3 regions of the Pseudomonas corni genome follow, and region 2 is predicted to be linked to each of the others. Evidence: riboswitches for the same ligand, from Rfam matches in the RefSeq annotation. Region 2 holds a riboswitch; each other region holds the start of a gene.
What was found. A riboswitch is a leader RNA that binds a small molecule or an ion and turns the genes downstream of it on or off. The one in region 2 is predicted to bind cobalamin.
Positions count from the first base shown of each region.

Region 1: it holds a riboswitch for cobalamin, as region 2 does, so the genes downstream of both, cobO (cob(I)yrinic acid a,c-diamide adenosyltransferase) here and ACWKV9_RS10040 (CbtB domain-containing protein) in region 2, are expected to answer to the same signal.
Region 3: it holds a riboswitch for cobalamin, as region 2 does, so the genes downstream of both, ACWKV9_RS12585 (ABC transporter substrate-binding protein) here and ACWKV9_RS10040 (CbtB domain-containing protein) in region 2, are expected to answer to the same signal.

Region 1 covers NZ_JBSKHW010000001.1:591,596-595,870, reverse strand. Annotated here, with positions in the region: gene ACWKV9_RS02675 (cobyrinic acid a,c-diamide synthase CobB) at 1-1,067, opposite strand, end outside; gene cobO (cob(I)yrinic acid a,c-diamide adenosyltransferase) at 1,078-1,689, opposite strand; cobalamin riboswitch at 1,799-1,999, opposite strand; gene ACWKV9_RS02665 (PQQ-dependent sugar dehydrogenase) at 2,147-3,493, shown strand; gene ACWKV9_RS02660 (C40 family peptidase) at 3,552-4,088, opposite strand; gene ACWKV9_RS02655 (C40 family peptidase) at 4,185-4,275, opposite strand, start outside.
Region 2 covers NZ_JBSKHW010000004.1:277,583-281,857, reverse strand. Annotated here, with positions in the region: gene cobM (precorrin-4 C(11)-methyltransferase) at 51-797, opposite strand; gene ACWKV9_RS10050 (cobalamin biosynthesis protein) at 898-1,311, opposite strand; gene ACWKV9_RS10045 (CbtA family protein) at 1,308-2,039, opposite strand; gene ACWKV9_RS10040 (CbtB domain-containing protein) at 2,051-2,242, opposite strand; cobalamin riboswitch at 2,340-2,578, opposite strand; gene ACWKV9_RS10035 (NAD(P)/FAD-dependent oxidoreductase) at 3,004-4,221, shown strand; gene ACWKV9_RS10030 (ABC transporter permease) at 4,218-4,275, shown strand, end outside.
Region 3 covers NZ_JBSKHW010000007.1:30,756-35,030, reverse strand. Annotated here, with positions in the region: gene ACWKV9_RS12600 (winged helix-turn-helix transcriptional regulator) at 1-282, shown strand, start outside; gene ACWKV9_RS12595 (helix-turn-helix domain-containing protein) at 473-817, shown strand; gene ACWKV9_RS12590 (HipA domain-containing protein) at 817-1,548, shown strand; cobalamin riboswitch at 1,657-1,849, shown strand; gene ACWKV9_RS12585 (ABC transporter substrate-binding protein) at 1,991-3,004, shown strand; gene ACWKV9_RS12580 (FecCD family ABC transporter permease) at 3,001-4,017, shown strand; gene ACWKV9_RS12575 (ABC transporter ATP-binding protein) at 4,014-4,275, shown strand, end outside.

The sequences.
Region 1 (4,275 bases), on a different contig from region 2:
AGACGCTTCTGCATCACCGCCTCGCCCTTGAGCAAGCCAACCAGCTCGGCGCGCTGACCATCGACGTCCGTCAAGGCATCGAGCAGATACAACATGCCCCCGCATTCGGCCAGCAGCGGTTTGCCGTCGGCATGATGCTGCCGGATCGCATCAAGCATCGGTTTGTTCTCACCCAGTGCGACGTGGTGCAGTTCCGGGTAACCGCCCGGCAAATAGAGGCTGTCGGCGTCGGGAATCTGCTGATCACGGATGGGCGAAAAGAACGACAACTCAGCACCCATCGCCCGGAGCAAATCGAGACTGGCCCCATAGATGAAGGCAAAGGCTTCGTCATGGGCGATGGCGATACGCACGCCTTTGAGCAGCGGCTCTGCGGTAATGAAGTCCGGTGCATCGAACCTGACAGCAGGCGGCAACGCGACTTCGCAAGTGCTGGCGAGCGCATTGGCTGCAGCATCAAGGCGCACATCCAGATCGTTCAGCTCGCTGGCTTGAACCAGGCCCAGATGCCGGCTCGGCAGTTCGATCCCGGTTTCCCGGGACAGCGCGCCGTACCAGCGCAAGCCTTCGGTAAGGCTGCCCTCCAGCAGTTGCGCGTGGCGCACGGTCCCGACCCGGTTGGCCAGCACGCCGGCAAACGGCAGGTCCGGCTGATAACGGGCCAGCCCCAAAGCCAGCGCGCCGAATGTTTGTGCCATGGCGGTGCCGTCGATCACACCCAACACCGGCACGCCAAAACGTCGCGCCAGGTCCGCGCTGGAAGGCGTGCCGTCGAACAACCCCATCACCCCTTCAATCAAAATCAAGTCAGCATCAGCGGCAGCTTCCCACAACAGGCGTCGGCTTTCGTCCTCCCCTACCATCCACATGTCCAACTGGTAAACGGAGTTACCGCTGGCGCGTTCGAGGATCATCGGGTCGAGAAAGTCCGGTCCGCACTTGAACACTCGAACCTTGCGGCCTTGATTGCGATGCAACCGGGCCAGGGCCGCTGTAACGGTGGTCTTGCCCTGACCGGAGGCGGGAGCGGCGATCAATACTGCAGGGCATTGCCTGGCTTGAATCATGAACGGTCACTCACAGCTCAATGCCCTTCTGCGCGCGAATGCCGGACTGAAACGCGTGCTTGACCACGGCAATGTCCGACACTGTGTCGGACAGATCGATCAATTCCTGCTTGGCGCCACGGCCAGTCACAACCACGTGCTGCATCGGCGGACGCGACTGCAGATCGGCAAGCACCTGCTCAAGATCCAGATAGCCATGTTTGAGAGCGATATTGAGTTCATCGAGGATCACCAGGCCGATGTTCGGATCTTGGAGCATGTCTTGAGTCACGCGCCACGCGGCTTCGGCGGCGGCGATATCGCGCTGGCGATCTTGAGTTTCCCAGGTGAAGCCCTCGCCCATGACGTGGTAGCGCACCTGTTCGGGGAAGCGGCGAAAGAACAGCTCCTCGCCCGTGCTGTTGCGGCCCTTGATGAACTGCACCACGCCGCACTGCATGCCATGGCCCATGGCGCGGGCTAGCATGCCGAAGGCCGAGCTGCTTTTGCCTTTACCGTTGCCGGTCAGCACCAGCAACAGCCCGCATTCGTTGGGGGCGCTGGCAATACGCTCGTCCATCACGGCCTTTTTGCGCAGCATGCGCGCCAGGTGACGTTCGTCGCGTTCGGGGGTTTCGCTCATCTCAGCTCTCCGCTTGAGGGCAAGTAGGCGCAGACGGAGAGCACGAGCAGGCACTGGCAACACGGCGCCTGTTAGACAGGCCGTGACGCAGAGCATCGCCCTCCGAAATGCTGTGGAATTGGATCAGGCCGGTCTCCGGACTCATGAGCGAACGTTCGGGCCGCGCGCCTTCCCATGTTCAGAGAACACAGTGGCATTGTGCGTGGCTTTTCTCATTTACCGTTGCGGAGGCAGTGCCGGAATCTAACCGGCTTCCCTGTTTCACCCTGTCGAGACTGGTCCGAAGGGCACCTGAAACAAGTGGCGAAGGGTAGAGGGTTGAGGTTTGAGCGTCAATCAATGCGGCTCCCCATCGGCACTTGGCACAGACCCGGGTTGCCGGTTGAACCTAAGAAGGCTCAGGTACCTCTACCTAGATACACAAAAATACTAAATGCCTACGAAATGGAGATCGACAATGTTCAAGCTCAGACCTCAGGTTGTCTTGGTGCTGCTGGTTGCCGGAGGGCTCGCGGGCTGCGGCGAGTCATCGAAACTGCAAGTCAGTGAAGGCATGGGCACATCCCCCAAACTGCCCGAGCCCAACAAGACGTTGATCCCTACCGTAAACATCGCGCCCGCCGTCGGCTGGGCCAATGGCGCCAAGCCGACTGCGGCGCCAGGCACTCAGGTCGTCGCGTTCGCTGAAAACCTCGATCATCCACGCTGGCTGTACGTGCTGCCTAACGGTGACGTGCTGGTGGCTGAAACCAATTCGCCACCCAAACCCGATGACGGCAAAGGCATTCGCGGCTGGGTGATGGAGAAAGTCATGGGCCGCGCCGGTGCTGGCGTTCCCAGCCCGAACCGCATCACCCTGTTGCGCGACAAGGACCACGACGGCGTCGCTGAAACGCGCACGGTGTTCCTGCAAAACCTCAATTCGCCGTTTGGCATGGCGCTGGTGGGTAACAAATTTTACGTTGCCGACACCGATCGGCTGATCAGCTTCAACTATGAAGCCGGCCAGACCTCGATCAGCGGTGAGCCCACCAAAGTGGTCGATTTGCCGGGCGGCACGCTCAACCATCACTGGACCAAGAACGTCATCGCCAGCAAGGACGGGAAAAAGCTTTACGTGACCGTTGGCTCCAACAGCAATGTGGGTGAAAACGGTCTGGACAAGGAAGAAGGTCGTGCCGCTATTTGGGAAGTGGACCCGGCGAACGGCTCGCACCGAATCTTCGCGTCCGGGCTGCGCAATCCCAACGGCATGGATTGGGAACCCCACACCGGGGCGCTGTGGACAGCAGTCAACGAGCGTGACGAAATCGGCAGCGATCTGGTGCCTGATTACGTGACTTCGGTGAAGGATGGCGCTTTCTACGGCTGGCCATTCAGCTACTACGGCCAGCATGTGGACGTGCGCGTGACGCCGCAGAATCCTGATCTTGTGGCAAAGGCCATCCCGCCTGATTTCGCAGTAGGCCCGCACACGGCTTCATTGGGCCTGACATTCGCTGATGGCAAAACCTTGCCAGCGCCGTTCACTGAAGGGCTCTTCATCGGTCAGCATGGTTCGTGGAATCGCAAACCCTACAGCGGTTACAAGGTGCTGTTTGTGCCATTCAAGGACGGCAAGCCCAGCGGCACGCCGGTCGATCTGCTGACAGGCTTTTTGAGTTCAGACGAAAAGGCGCAAGGCCGTCCGGTTGGCGTGATCAACGACAATAACGGCGGGCTTTTGGTCGCCGATGACGTCGGCAACAAGATTTGGCGGGTGACAGCGGCGAAGACTGCTCAGGCTTCTAGCGCGGCAAAATGATTCGCCGATAAATCTGTGGGAGGGGAGCTTGCTCCCTTCCACACCATAGTTCAGGTCTTTATTGCCGCGCCAGGCTCGAAGGCTGAATCACGCGCTTGGCGTTCAGCCAGGCTTTCTGCCAATAGGGCTTGTCCAGGCTGTCCAGTTTGACCGTGCCACCGGTTGCGGGTGCATGCACGAACCGCCCTTCCCCGACATAGATCCCCGCGTGGCTCACATTCGAGCCGCCGCTTGTGGCGAAGAACACCAAATCACCGGTCTGCAACTGGCTGCGGCCTATGTCCGGGCCACGCAAGGTGATCATGTCCCGGGTAGAACGAGGCAAGCTGATACCGGCAGCGTCTCGGTAGACGTAGCCAATCAGACCACTGCAATCGAATCCTGAATCGGGAGTATTGCCGCCCCAGCGATAAGGCGTGCCCACCAGCCCAATGGCACGGACAAGCACGTCATCAGCAAGCGGGGAGGAAAAGTCAGAAGGAGCGGAAACCACGGGCTTGGGAGCAACCCGTTTCGGAGCTGGCGGCGGAGGGCTGGCACATGCAGCCAGCAACAGAGCCAATGACACGACAATCAGGCGAACCGGTAACGACATAAACACAACAACCTATAACAGGATGCGGCTTGAGCCCCCAGGAATCAGGAGCTGGAAGTGCGTACAAACGGGGTTTTCCGGTTTGTACGCCCGGTATCAGCGGTGTTGGCGCTTGAGTGTAGTCGAGCTCATTGCGGTCGTGGTCTCGGCAACCTGGGAAGGTGCCATGGCCAGCGCGCGCTTGGCT
Region 2 (4,275 bases):
ACCCGACTCTTTCGCGGGCAAGCGCGCTCCTACAAGTCAGTAACGCCAAGTCACGGCCTGAACACATGCGCATGCCCGGCGCGGTACAGCGATGATTCGCTGAATACGTCATTGCCCAGCACACGACCTACCAGAATCAACGCCGTACGCCGAAAACCTTTCTCCTGCACCTTCGCTTCGATGTCCGCGAGCGTGCCCACCACCCAATCCTGATCCGGCCAGCTGGCACGATGGACAACGGCAATCGGGCAATCGGCGCCGTAATGCGGGGCCAGTTCGGCGACGATTTTGCCCAGATTGTTCACGCCCAAATGAATGGCCATGGTGGCCCGGTGCTGCGCCAGATCGCTAAGCGCTTCGCCCTCGGGCATCGACGTTTTGTCGGCGTAGCGAGTCAGGATCACGCTTTGCGAAATGTCTGGAAGTGTCAGCTCAGTGCCTAACAGGGCGGCGCAGGCAGCGGTCGCGGTCACGCCGGGGATGATTTCGAAGGGGATATTCAGCTCGCGCAGGCAACGAATCTGCTCGCCGATGGCGCCATACAGGCTAGGGTCTCCGGAGTGAACCCGGGCCACATCCTGGCCTTGTTCATGAGCAGATTTCATCAAGGCGATGATCTGCTCCAGATGCAATTCGGCGCTGTTGGTCACCTGCACCGCCTGATGCCCTTCAAGCACCGCTTCGGGGACCAGGGAGCCTGCATAGATGATGACCGGGCAACTGCGGATCAGACGTTGACCCTTGACGGTGATCAGCTCCGGATCGCCGGGGCCTGCGCCGATGAAAAAAATGGTCATGATGGGTTCCTTTAGCGGTAGGAGCGCGCTTGCCCGCGATTACGGACTGTCTGCCAACGATGTGTTGCCTGTTACGCCGTAATCGCGGGCAAGCGCGCTCCTACAGGTGTCCGGCCAAGGCGAAGGTGGCGTGGCTGTTTTTGCGGCGTGTGATGAGCAAATGGGATGGGGTGGCCAGCAACTGCGCAGCCAACGCCAGCGCTGCACTTTCCGCCACGCCATAGCACCCGGTAGCGGCAGACGAGACTTGGGATCGATGGCTCAACTGTCCTTCGAACGCGCTCAAATCATCTGCGCTGAAAAACACCAGCGGCACGTCCAGCCGTTCACTCAACGCCAGTAACCCGGGCTCCGAAGCCTTGAGATCAAGGGAGGCGAGGGCGGTTACATCACTTAGCGCCAGCCCCTCTAGCGCAAGGCTCTGGCCGATAAGGGCCAGTAACGACTCCACCGAACAACCTCGGCGGCAGCCCAGGCCGACCACCAGGGTCGGCCGAGTGCTCGATTGACTCATGCCGCGTGCGGCAGGCCTGACGTATGCAGTTCAGGATTATTGCGGCGGAACAGCCAGGCGCTGATCACGCCCATGGCGATCCAGAACACGGCGTTAGTCAGCAGCGAGGCGATTTTGAACTGCGACGCCAGTGCTTCCGGCGCCAGGCTGGCGTGCACTGCCGGCTGCGGTGCGCCGATCACATGGGGCACGACCAGAATCGCGACGGCCAGAATCTTGAGTGCCCAGTGACGCCCGAACACCAGCAAAGCCAGCGCGACCGCAGTCGAGGCGGCAGTGCCGATCCACCAGAACTGACGCTGGGTCAGGTCGGCAGCGGCGGTGCCCGGCAATTCCGGTGGCAGGCCAAGGGTCGGCGCCAGTACGAACACAGCAAAACCGGCCAGCCCCCAAAGGGCGCCCTCAGCAGTGCTGCTCGGTGCCCGAAGGGTATACAGCGCCGCAAGCATTAACGCGAAACCGACCGCGACCACCAGATTGCCGCCGGTGGTGGACAGCACACGCTGCCAACCGTCTTCCGGCTCCCAGGCCTGGGCGTCATGCTCGTGGGCAGCCATGGCGCCTGCGGCATGTTCGTGGGGCTGAGCTTCGGCGTGTGTGGCCGGAGCCTTCTCGTAGGTTTCCGCCTGCAGAATCAGCGGTGCCACCCAGAAGCTTTGCAGCAGTGTCAGCAGCAGAGCGGCGAGCAGCCCGGTGAAGCCAGCCGTTTGAGCGATACGCTTGAACATGGCGGCAGATCTCAATGGCAAGGGAAGGCAGAGCTGTGACGTGTGTCGTGCGCGGCGTTATGGACTGCATCGATGTGCGAGAAGCCGGCGAAGTAGACCAGACAGGCGCCGAGGACCATCGCGCTGACGGCGGCGGTCAGGCGTTGGGTCTGCGTGACGGTGGTGCTGGAAGTGGTGGTTGGGCTGGTAGTGCTGATCGACATGGCGCGTCCCTCTGAATTTTCAGCGAGCAGGAAAGCGCAATGAAACCCGCTGACAGGCGTCAGCAGAGACTCAACAGCGCCCGCCCACCGCGGGTTTGTTATGTGTCAGTTGCGGGCCGGTCTCCGGGCTTGCGAGGGGCTAAACGCGCAATGCGTTCCGCCATCAAGAATCGCCTTCCCATATCTCACGCTTTACAGCCATGACAGACACAGTGGATCTGACTCTTCACTCGCTTACCGTTGCGGGGGCAGCGCCGGACTTGCATCGCCTTTGGGACGACACGCACCGGTTTCCCGTTTCACCCTGTGAAGGGCACCCGTAACAAGGCGTGTAGGAGAGCATGGCGAAGTGGCTTCGTCAATCTGCGGTCTGCCTTCGGACCTGGATTGCCAAAGCCGCAGCGCCGCAGATCCAGGGTGGGAGCGGCCACCGAATCGCGCATGGGCAGAATCCGTGGGAGCGGACCTGTCCGCGAATGATGACTGCCCGGCGCTGAACTGGCGTCGGATGTACCGGGTTCTTGGCGAAAACCCTATCGATCAGCGATACCTCCTCCATCATTTACGACCGAATCATTCCGGGAACGACGCATTCCCTGTCTGAACATTGCGCCAATGAAAATATCGTTTATACCTACATCCATATCGATCATCGATACGGGTGGATCTTGAAATCATCGTCGGATGTATTCAGCTGTCTTTGGCAGGAGCGCTCCCAGGTACCGGTGTTCACCTCACGGCTTCCTTCACGAGCGCGTTGTGTGGTCATCGGCGCGGGTTACACCGGGCTGTCCACCGTTCTGGCCTTGACATCGCGCTCCACCGAAGAGGGGGAGGTGATCGTCATGGATGCGCTGAACATCGGTGATGGCGCTTCCGGTCGCAACGGCGGTCAGGTCATTCCCGGTCTCAAGCTCAACCCCGATGAATTGATCGAACGCTTCGGTGAAGCACGCGGTGAACCTTTGGCGAATTTGGCGGGCGGCGCGGCGGACTATGTATTCAGGCTGATCGAGCGTCTGGGCATCGACTGCGGTGCGCGTCAGGACGGCTGGATTCAAGCGGCGCATAACGAGAAGGCCTTGCTCTCTCTGAACGCCCGGGCGGGTCAGTGGCAAGCGCGCAACGCAGCGGTGCGGATGATCGACAAAAACCAGGCGGCGAATCTGCTCGGCACCTCGATCTACCACGGCGGGCTGCTTGACGAGCGCGCTGGCCAATTACAGCCCTATCAATACATCCACGGCCTGGCGGCGGTCGCCCGTCAACGCGGGGTGAAGATTTTTGAACGCTGCGCCGCGTTGCAACTAAAACGGACTGATGGCGGCTGGACGGTCACCACTGCCAACGGCGAGATTCAGGCCGATCAGGTGGTCATCGCCACCAACGCCTATTCCTCGCCGTTGTTGCCAGCGCTGCCTCATACCTACGTCACGCTGTGGAGTTTGCAGGCGGCAACAGCGCCACTGCCGTCAGCACTACAGGACTTGGTCTTACCCGGTGGATTGCCGGTATCTGACACCTACCGGGTATTGCGCTACTTTCGCAAAACCCAGGACGGCCGTTTTGTGCTCGGCACCCGAGGCCCGTTCCGCGACGCGTTAAACCTCAATGACCTGGCGCGGGTTCGCCGGGAAATGCTCGACATCTACCCGATGCTTGAGCAAACGCCGCTGACCCATTGCTGGTGCGGTCGGGTCGCGGTGCCGTCTGCCGGAATCCCGATCCTCAGCCAGCCGGAACCGGGCTTGACCGTCGCCTTGGGTTATTACGGTCGGGGGGTGGCGATGGCAACGCGGATGGGCGCATTGGTCGCCGATCTCGTCCAAGGCCTGCCCGCCGCCGAAAGCGTTTATCCGGTCACGCCTTTCAAGGCCATGCCCGCAGCGCCCCTGCATCGCAATGTCGCGCGGGTCGCTGCCAATGTCATGCGTATGCAGGACTTGATCGAGCGAAGGGCCAGAGGGGCGAAACGATGAGCCAGACCCACCCCAACGCCTCGACCGCAGTCGCCATAGAACCCTCCATCGTCG
Region 3 (4,275 bases), on a different contig from region 2:
TTAGGCGTGAAGAGCCCGTTGCGCCATGCCGAACTGCGCAGGCAGCTTACGGGCGTCACCCAACGCATGCTTACTCACACGCTGCGTCAGCTTGAACGTGACGGTCTGATTACCCGACGCGATTTCAACGAAGTCCCACCGAAAGTCGAGTACGCCCTCACTGAATTGGGCATGGGTTTGCTGGTGCAGATGATCCCGCTGTGGACATGGGTGGTCGAAAACTCCGACGCCTTCACCGCCGCGCGTAAGCGCTATGAGCAGCATTCAAATGCGATGTCGTGAGTGTGGGCTGTGAAGCGTCGGAGCAAGCAAAAATCACTTCATCGCGTTTTTTTCACGCTATATAAGACTTATCTGCATAAGCTTTATCCTGATTAAGACGCATATTTTTGAATATTAAGCGTTCCATTTAAAATTTTAATACGTGCTATGGTCAGCCTTATCCAACTTAAAGCTTACGGTTATACGTGTTATGGAAAACTTCTTCCCGGTCATTTGTGCCGATAGCCTTAGCAGAATAGGCCTTCTCGTCAAAGCGCAGCGCCTTTCACTCGGCCTGCGCCAGTCGGACCTCAAGACAGCAATAGGAATCTCCGAACATACCCTGCGCAAAATTGAGAGCGGCTCGGAACGGGTCGATCTTCGATCATTCATGCTGGTGCTCTGGCGACTGGGCCTCACTGAGCGCGTGTTCACGTCGCTCGACGGGATAGAAACTACTTCGCAAATTACCCGTCATACCGATGGTGACGCCACTTACCAGAGCATCGCATCGAAACGGGTCCGATTGTCCAAACCCAAGCCGGAGGCATTCTGATGTCCCGTGCCTACATCTACATGGAGCACCCTTATACCGGGGCGGTGCTGACGCTTGGCCGCCTCACGCTAAATGGAAAGTTGGGCGAGTTTGTCTATGCCCCTGATCACGTGGAGCGTGGTGGCTGGGTGCCCGACCCCATCAATTACCCGCTACGGGCCGAGGCATTTGTCGGCATAGCAAAAAATCGTGGTATTCCTGGCTTCATCAACGACGCCATGCCGGACGGTTGGGGCGAGCGCCTGCTTCATCGCGCTTACGGCGAAGTGTTGGCCCCTATTGATTACTTGCTCAAATCGCCCAACAACGACCGCATCGGCAACCTCATGGCAGGGACCGCCAGAGACCCTACTGAGGGTGTGGGCCACGGTACAGTTCCGACGTTGAAAGGTCTGGCAAAATTTATCGAGGCCTGCGAGGCGGTATACGACGGTCAACTCGATGAGGCATCCATCACTACCCTCAACATTCGCCAGCAGCGATCCTCCTTGGGTGGCGCACGGCCCAAACGAACCTTGCAAGACAAAGGCATGCTAATCCTGGCCAAGCCCCGCGACCGATTCGATCAGTACGATTTGCCAGCGATTGAGTTTGCCTGCATGACCTTCGCCGCATCCAAAGGCTTTAACGTCGCCAACACCGCCCTGCATGCAGAGAACCCAAGCACATTGCTGGTCGAGCGTTTTGATCGCACGCCGCTTGCCGAGTTGCGGGGTGGGAGCAAGAGCTGAAGGACCATTACGGGCAGTGGCTCAAGGGGCCGGAACTAAATATGGTCCATAACGCCGTGGGCTCAGTTCGCATGCGCAAGTAGCCGGTTGTTGCCACCCCCAACGATCGACTACCATGCCGCCGCCGGTCCCGAACGGGATTAATAGGGAATCCGCGATGCCCCCAACGCATCAAACGGAACTGCCCCCGCAACTGTAGGTGCCGAGCCTGCTCCTGAACTGCCACTGGGTTTGAATCCGGGAAGGCTGGAGCCGGTGATGACGCACCAGTCAGGAGACCTGCCGGCCAAGCAAAATCACTAACCGGCGGGGTGTCCGGGAAGGACACCCTTGGGTCGTGCCCGGTTGAAATCCGGCACCCCGCTGCATCAATGGCAGCGTTCAAGTGTGTGTTTCCAGTCCGTACCCCTGCTCCGTGTACGGTTCAACTGGAGATTGCGACATGCCGTTGCTGCGCGCTGCCACCCTGTTCACTGCCCTGGCCCTCCCCGCCCTCGCCTGCGCTGCCCCCACGCATTTCCCGCTGACGGTGCAGAACTGTGGCAGCACGCTGACCTTCGCCCATGCGCCTGCGCGCGCCGTGACCATTGGGCAGGCGGGCACTGAAATGCTCTATGCCATGGGCCTGGGTGACAAGGTGGTGGGCACGTCCCTGTGGTTCAACGACGTGCTGGCTAAATACAAGGCGCAGAACGACGCGATTGAACGGCTCGCTGACAATGCACCGAGTTTCGAGTCGGTCACCGCCAAACGCCCGGAACTGGTCGCGGTCGAGCTGGAATGGATGGTCGGCCCGCAAGGCGCGGTTGGCACCCGGGAGCAGTTCCACGAGCTGAACATCCCCACTTATCTGATGCCCTCCGACTGCGAAGCCAAAGACAATTCGGTTGGTGCCGACGGCACCCGGCTTGAGGCGTTTCGCGTCGAGAGCATCTACAAAAGCATCAGCCAACTGGCGGAGATCTTTGACGTTCAGTCGCGCGGCGAGCAGCTGAATGCCGAACTGCAGGCGAGTCTGGCCCGGTCCGTCGCCATGGCGCAGAACAATGCCTTCAAGCACGCCAGCGCGCTGTTCTGGTTTTCAAGCCCGGGGCTGGCCCTCGACCCCTACGTGGCCGGCCACAAGGGCGTTCCAGACTTCATGCTCAATACCATGGGCCTGCGCAATGTGGTGGACTCCGATGAGGAATGGCCCACCGTTGGCTGGGAAACCATCGCGAAAGCCAATCCGACGTTTCTGGTCATCGCTCGCATGGACCGCCGTCGTTTTCCGGCGGACGACTACCAGAAGAAACTGGAATTCCTGCGCAGCGACCCGGTGACGCGCAACATGGACGCCGTAAAAAACAACCGCATCATCATCCTCGACGCCATGGCGATGCAGGCCAGCACTCGCACCTTCGAAGGCCTGGAAACGCTGGCTAACGCCATCAACAGCTACGACGCTGCGAAATGACGACAGTGCTTGCCCGTACTCTGTTGGCCCTCGCAATCTTGCTCTTCGCGCTGGGGGCAGGAGTCACTATCGGCGAAACCAATATCGAGCCCGGCGTCATCTTTCAGGTGTTGGCCAACAAGCTGTGGGCCGCCGGTTATCTGATTGATCCCATCGATGAAGGCATTGTCTGGAACTACCGTCTGACCCGGGCCCTGGTGGCCGCCGCCTGCGGGACCGGGCTTGCTACTTGCGGGGTGATTTTGCAGTCGCTGCTGCGCAATCCGCTGGCCGATCCCTACCTGCTCGGCATCTCGGCCGGTGCTTCCACCGGCGCCGTGTTGGTGGCCCTGCTCGGCGTGGGTGCAGGATTGATTTCTCTGTCGGTCGGCGCGTTTGCCGGTGCGCTTACGGCCTTCGCCGTAGTGGCGTTGCTGGCACGGGCCAGCGGTGCGTCCGGCGCTACCGGGCAAATCATCCTGGCGGGTATCGCAGGCTCACAATTGTTCAATGCGCTGACTGCGTTTCTGATCACCCAGTCCGCCAGCGCCGAGCAGGCTCGGGGCATCATGTTCTGGCTGCTGGGCAATCTTAGCGGTGTGCGCTGGCCGTCCGTTTGGCTGACCGTCCCGACCGCGCTGATCGGTCTAATCATTTGTCTGTGGCACCGGCGAGCGCTGGACGCATTCACCTTTGGCGCAGATTCGGCCGCGTCGCTGGGTATTCCCGTGCGCCGCGTGCAGATATGCCTGATCAGCTGCGCGGCGCTGGTCACGGCGGTGATGGTGTCGATCGTCGGTTCCATCGGCTTTGTCGGGCTGGTCATTCCCCATGCCGTGCGATTACTGACCGGCACCCAACACACACGCCTGCTGCCAGCCAGTGCGCTGGCCGGTGCGGTGTTTCTGATCGCCGCCGATGTGCTTTCGCGAACCCTGATCAAGGGCCAGGTGATCCCGGTCGGGGTCGTCACCGCATTGGTCGGCGCGCCGGTCTTTGCCTTGATCCTGATCGGTAGAAGGAACCCCCGATGAACCCTGCCACGCTTGTCGATAGCGATGTCGCACTGAGTTGTTCAGGTCTGGGTTTTCGCGTGCGCGATGCCGATTTGCTGCGGGATATCGACCTGCAGGTCTACCGTGGCGAAACCCTCGGTGTGGTGGGCCCCAATGGTTCGGGCAAATCCACCCTGCTCAAACTGTTGGCCGGGTTGCGCGTTCCGAGCGCCGGCGTTGTCCAGCTCAATGACCAGCCCATTGCTGGCATGAATCGCCGAAGCGTGGCGCAGACCC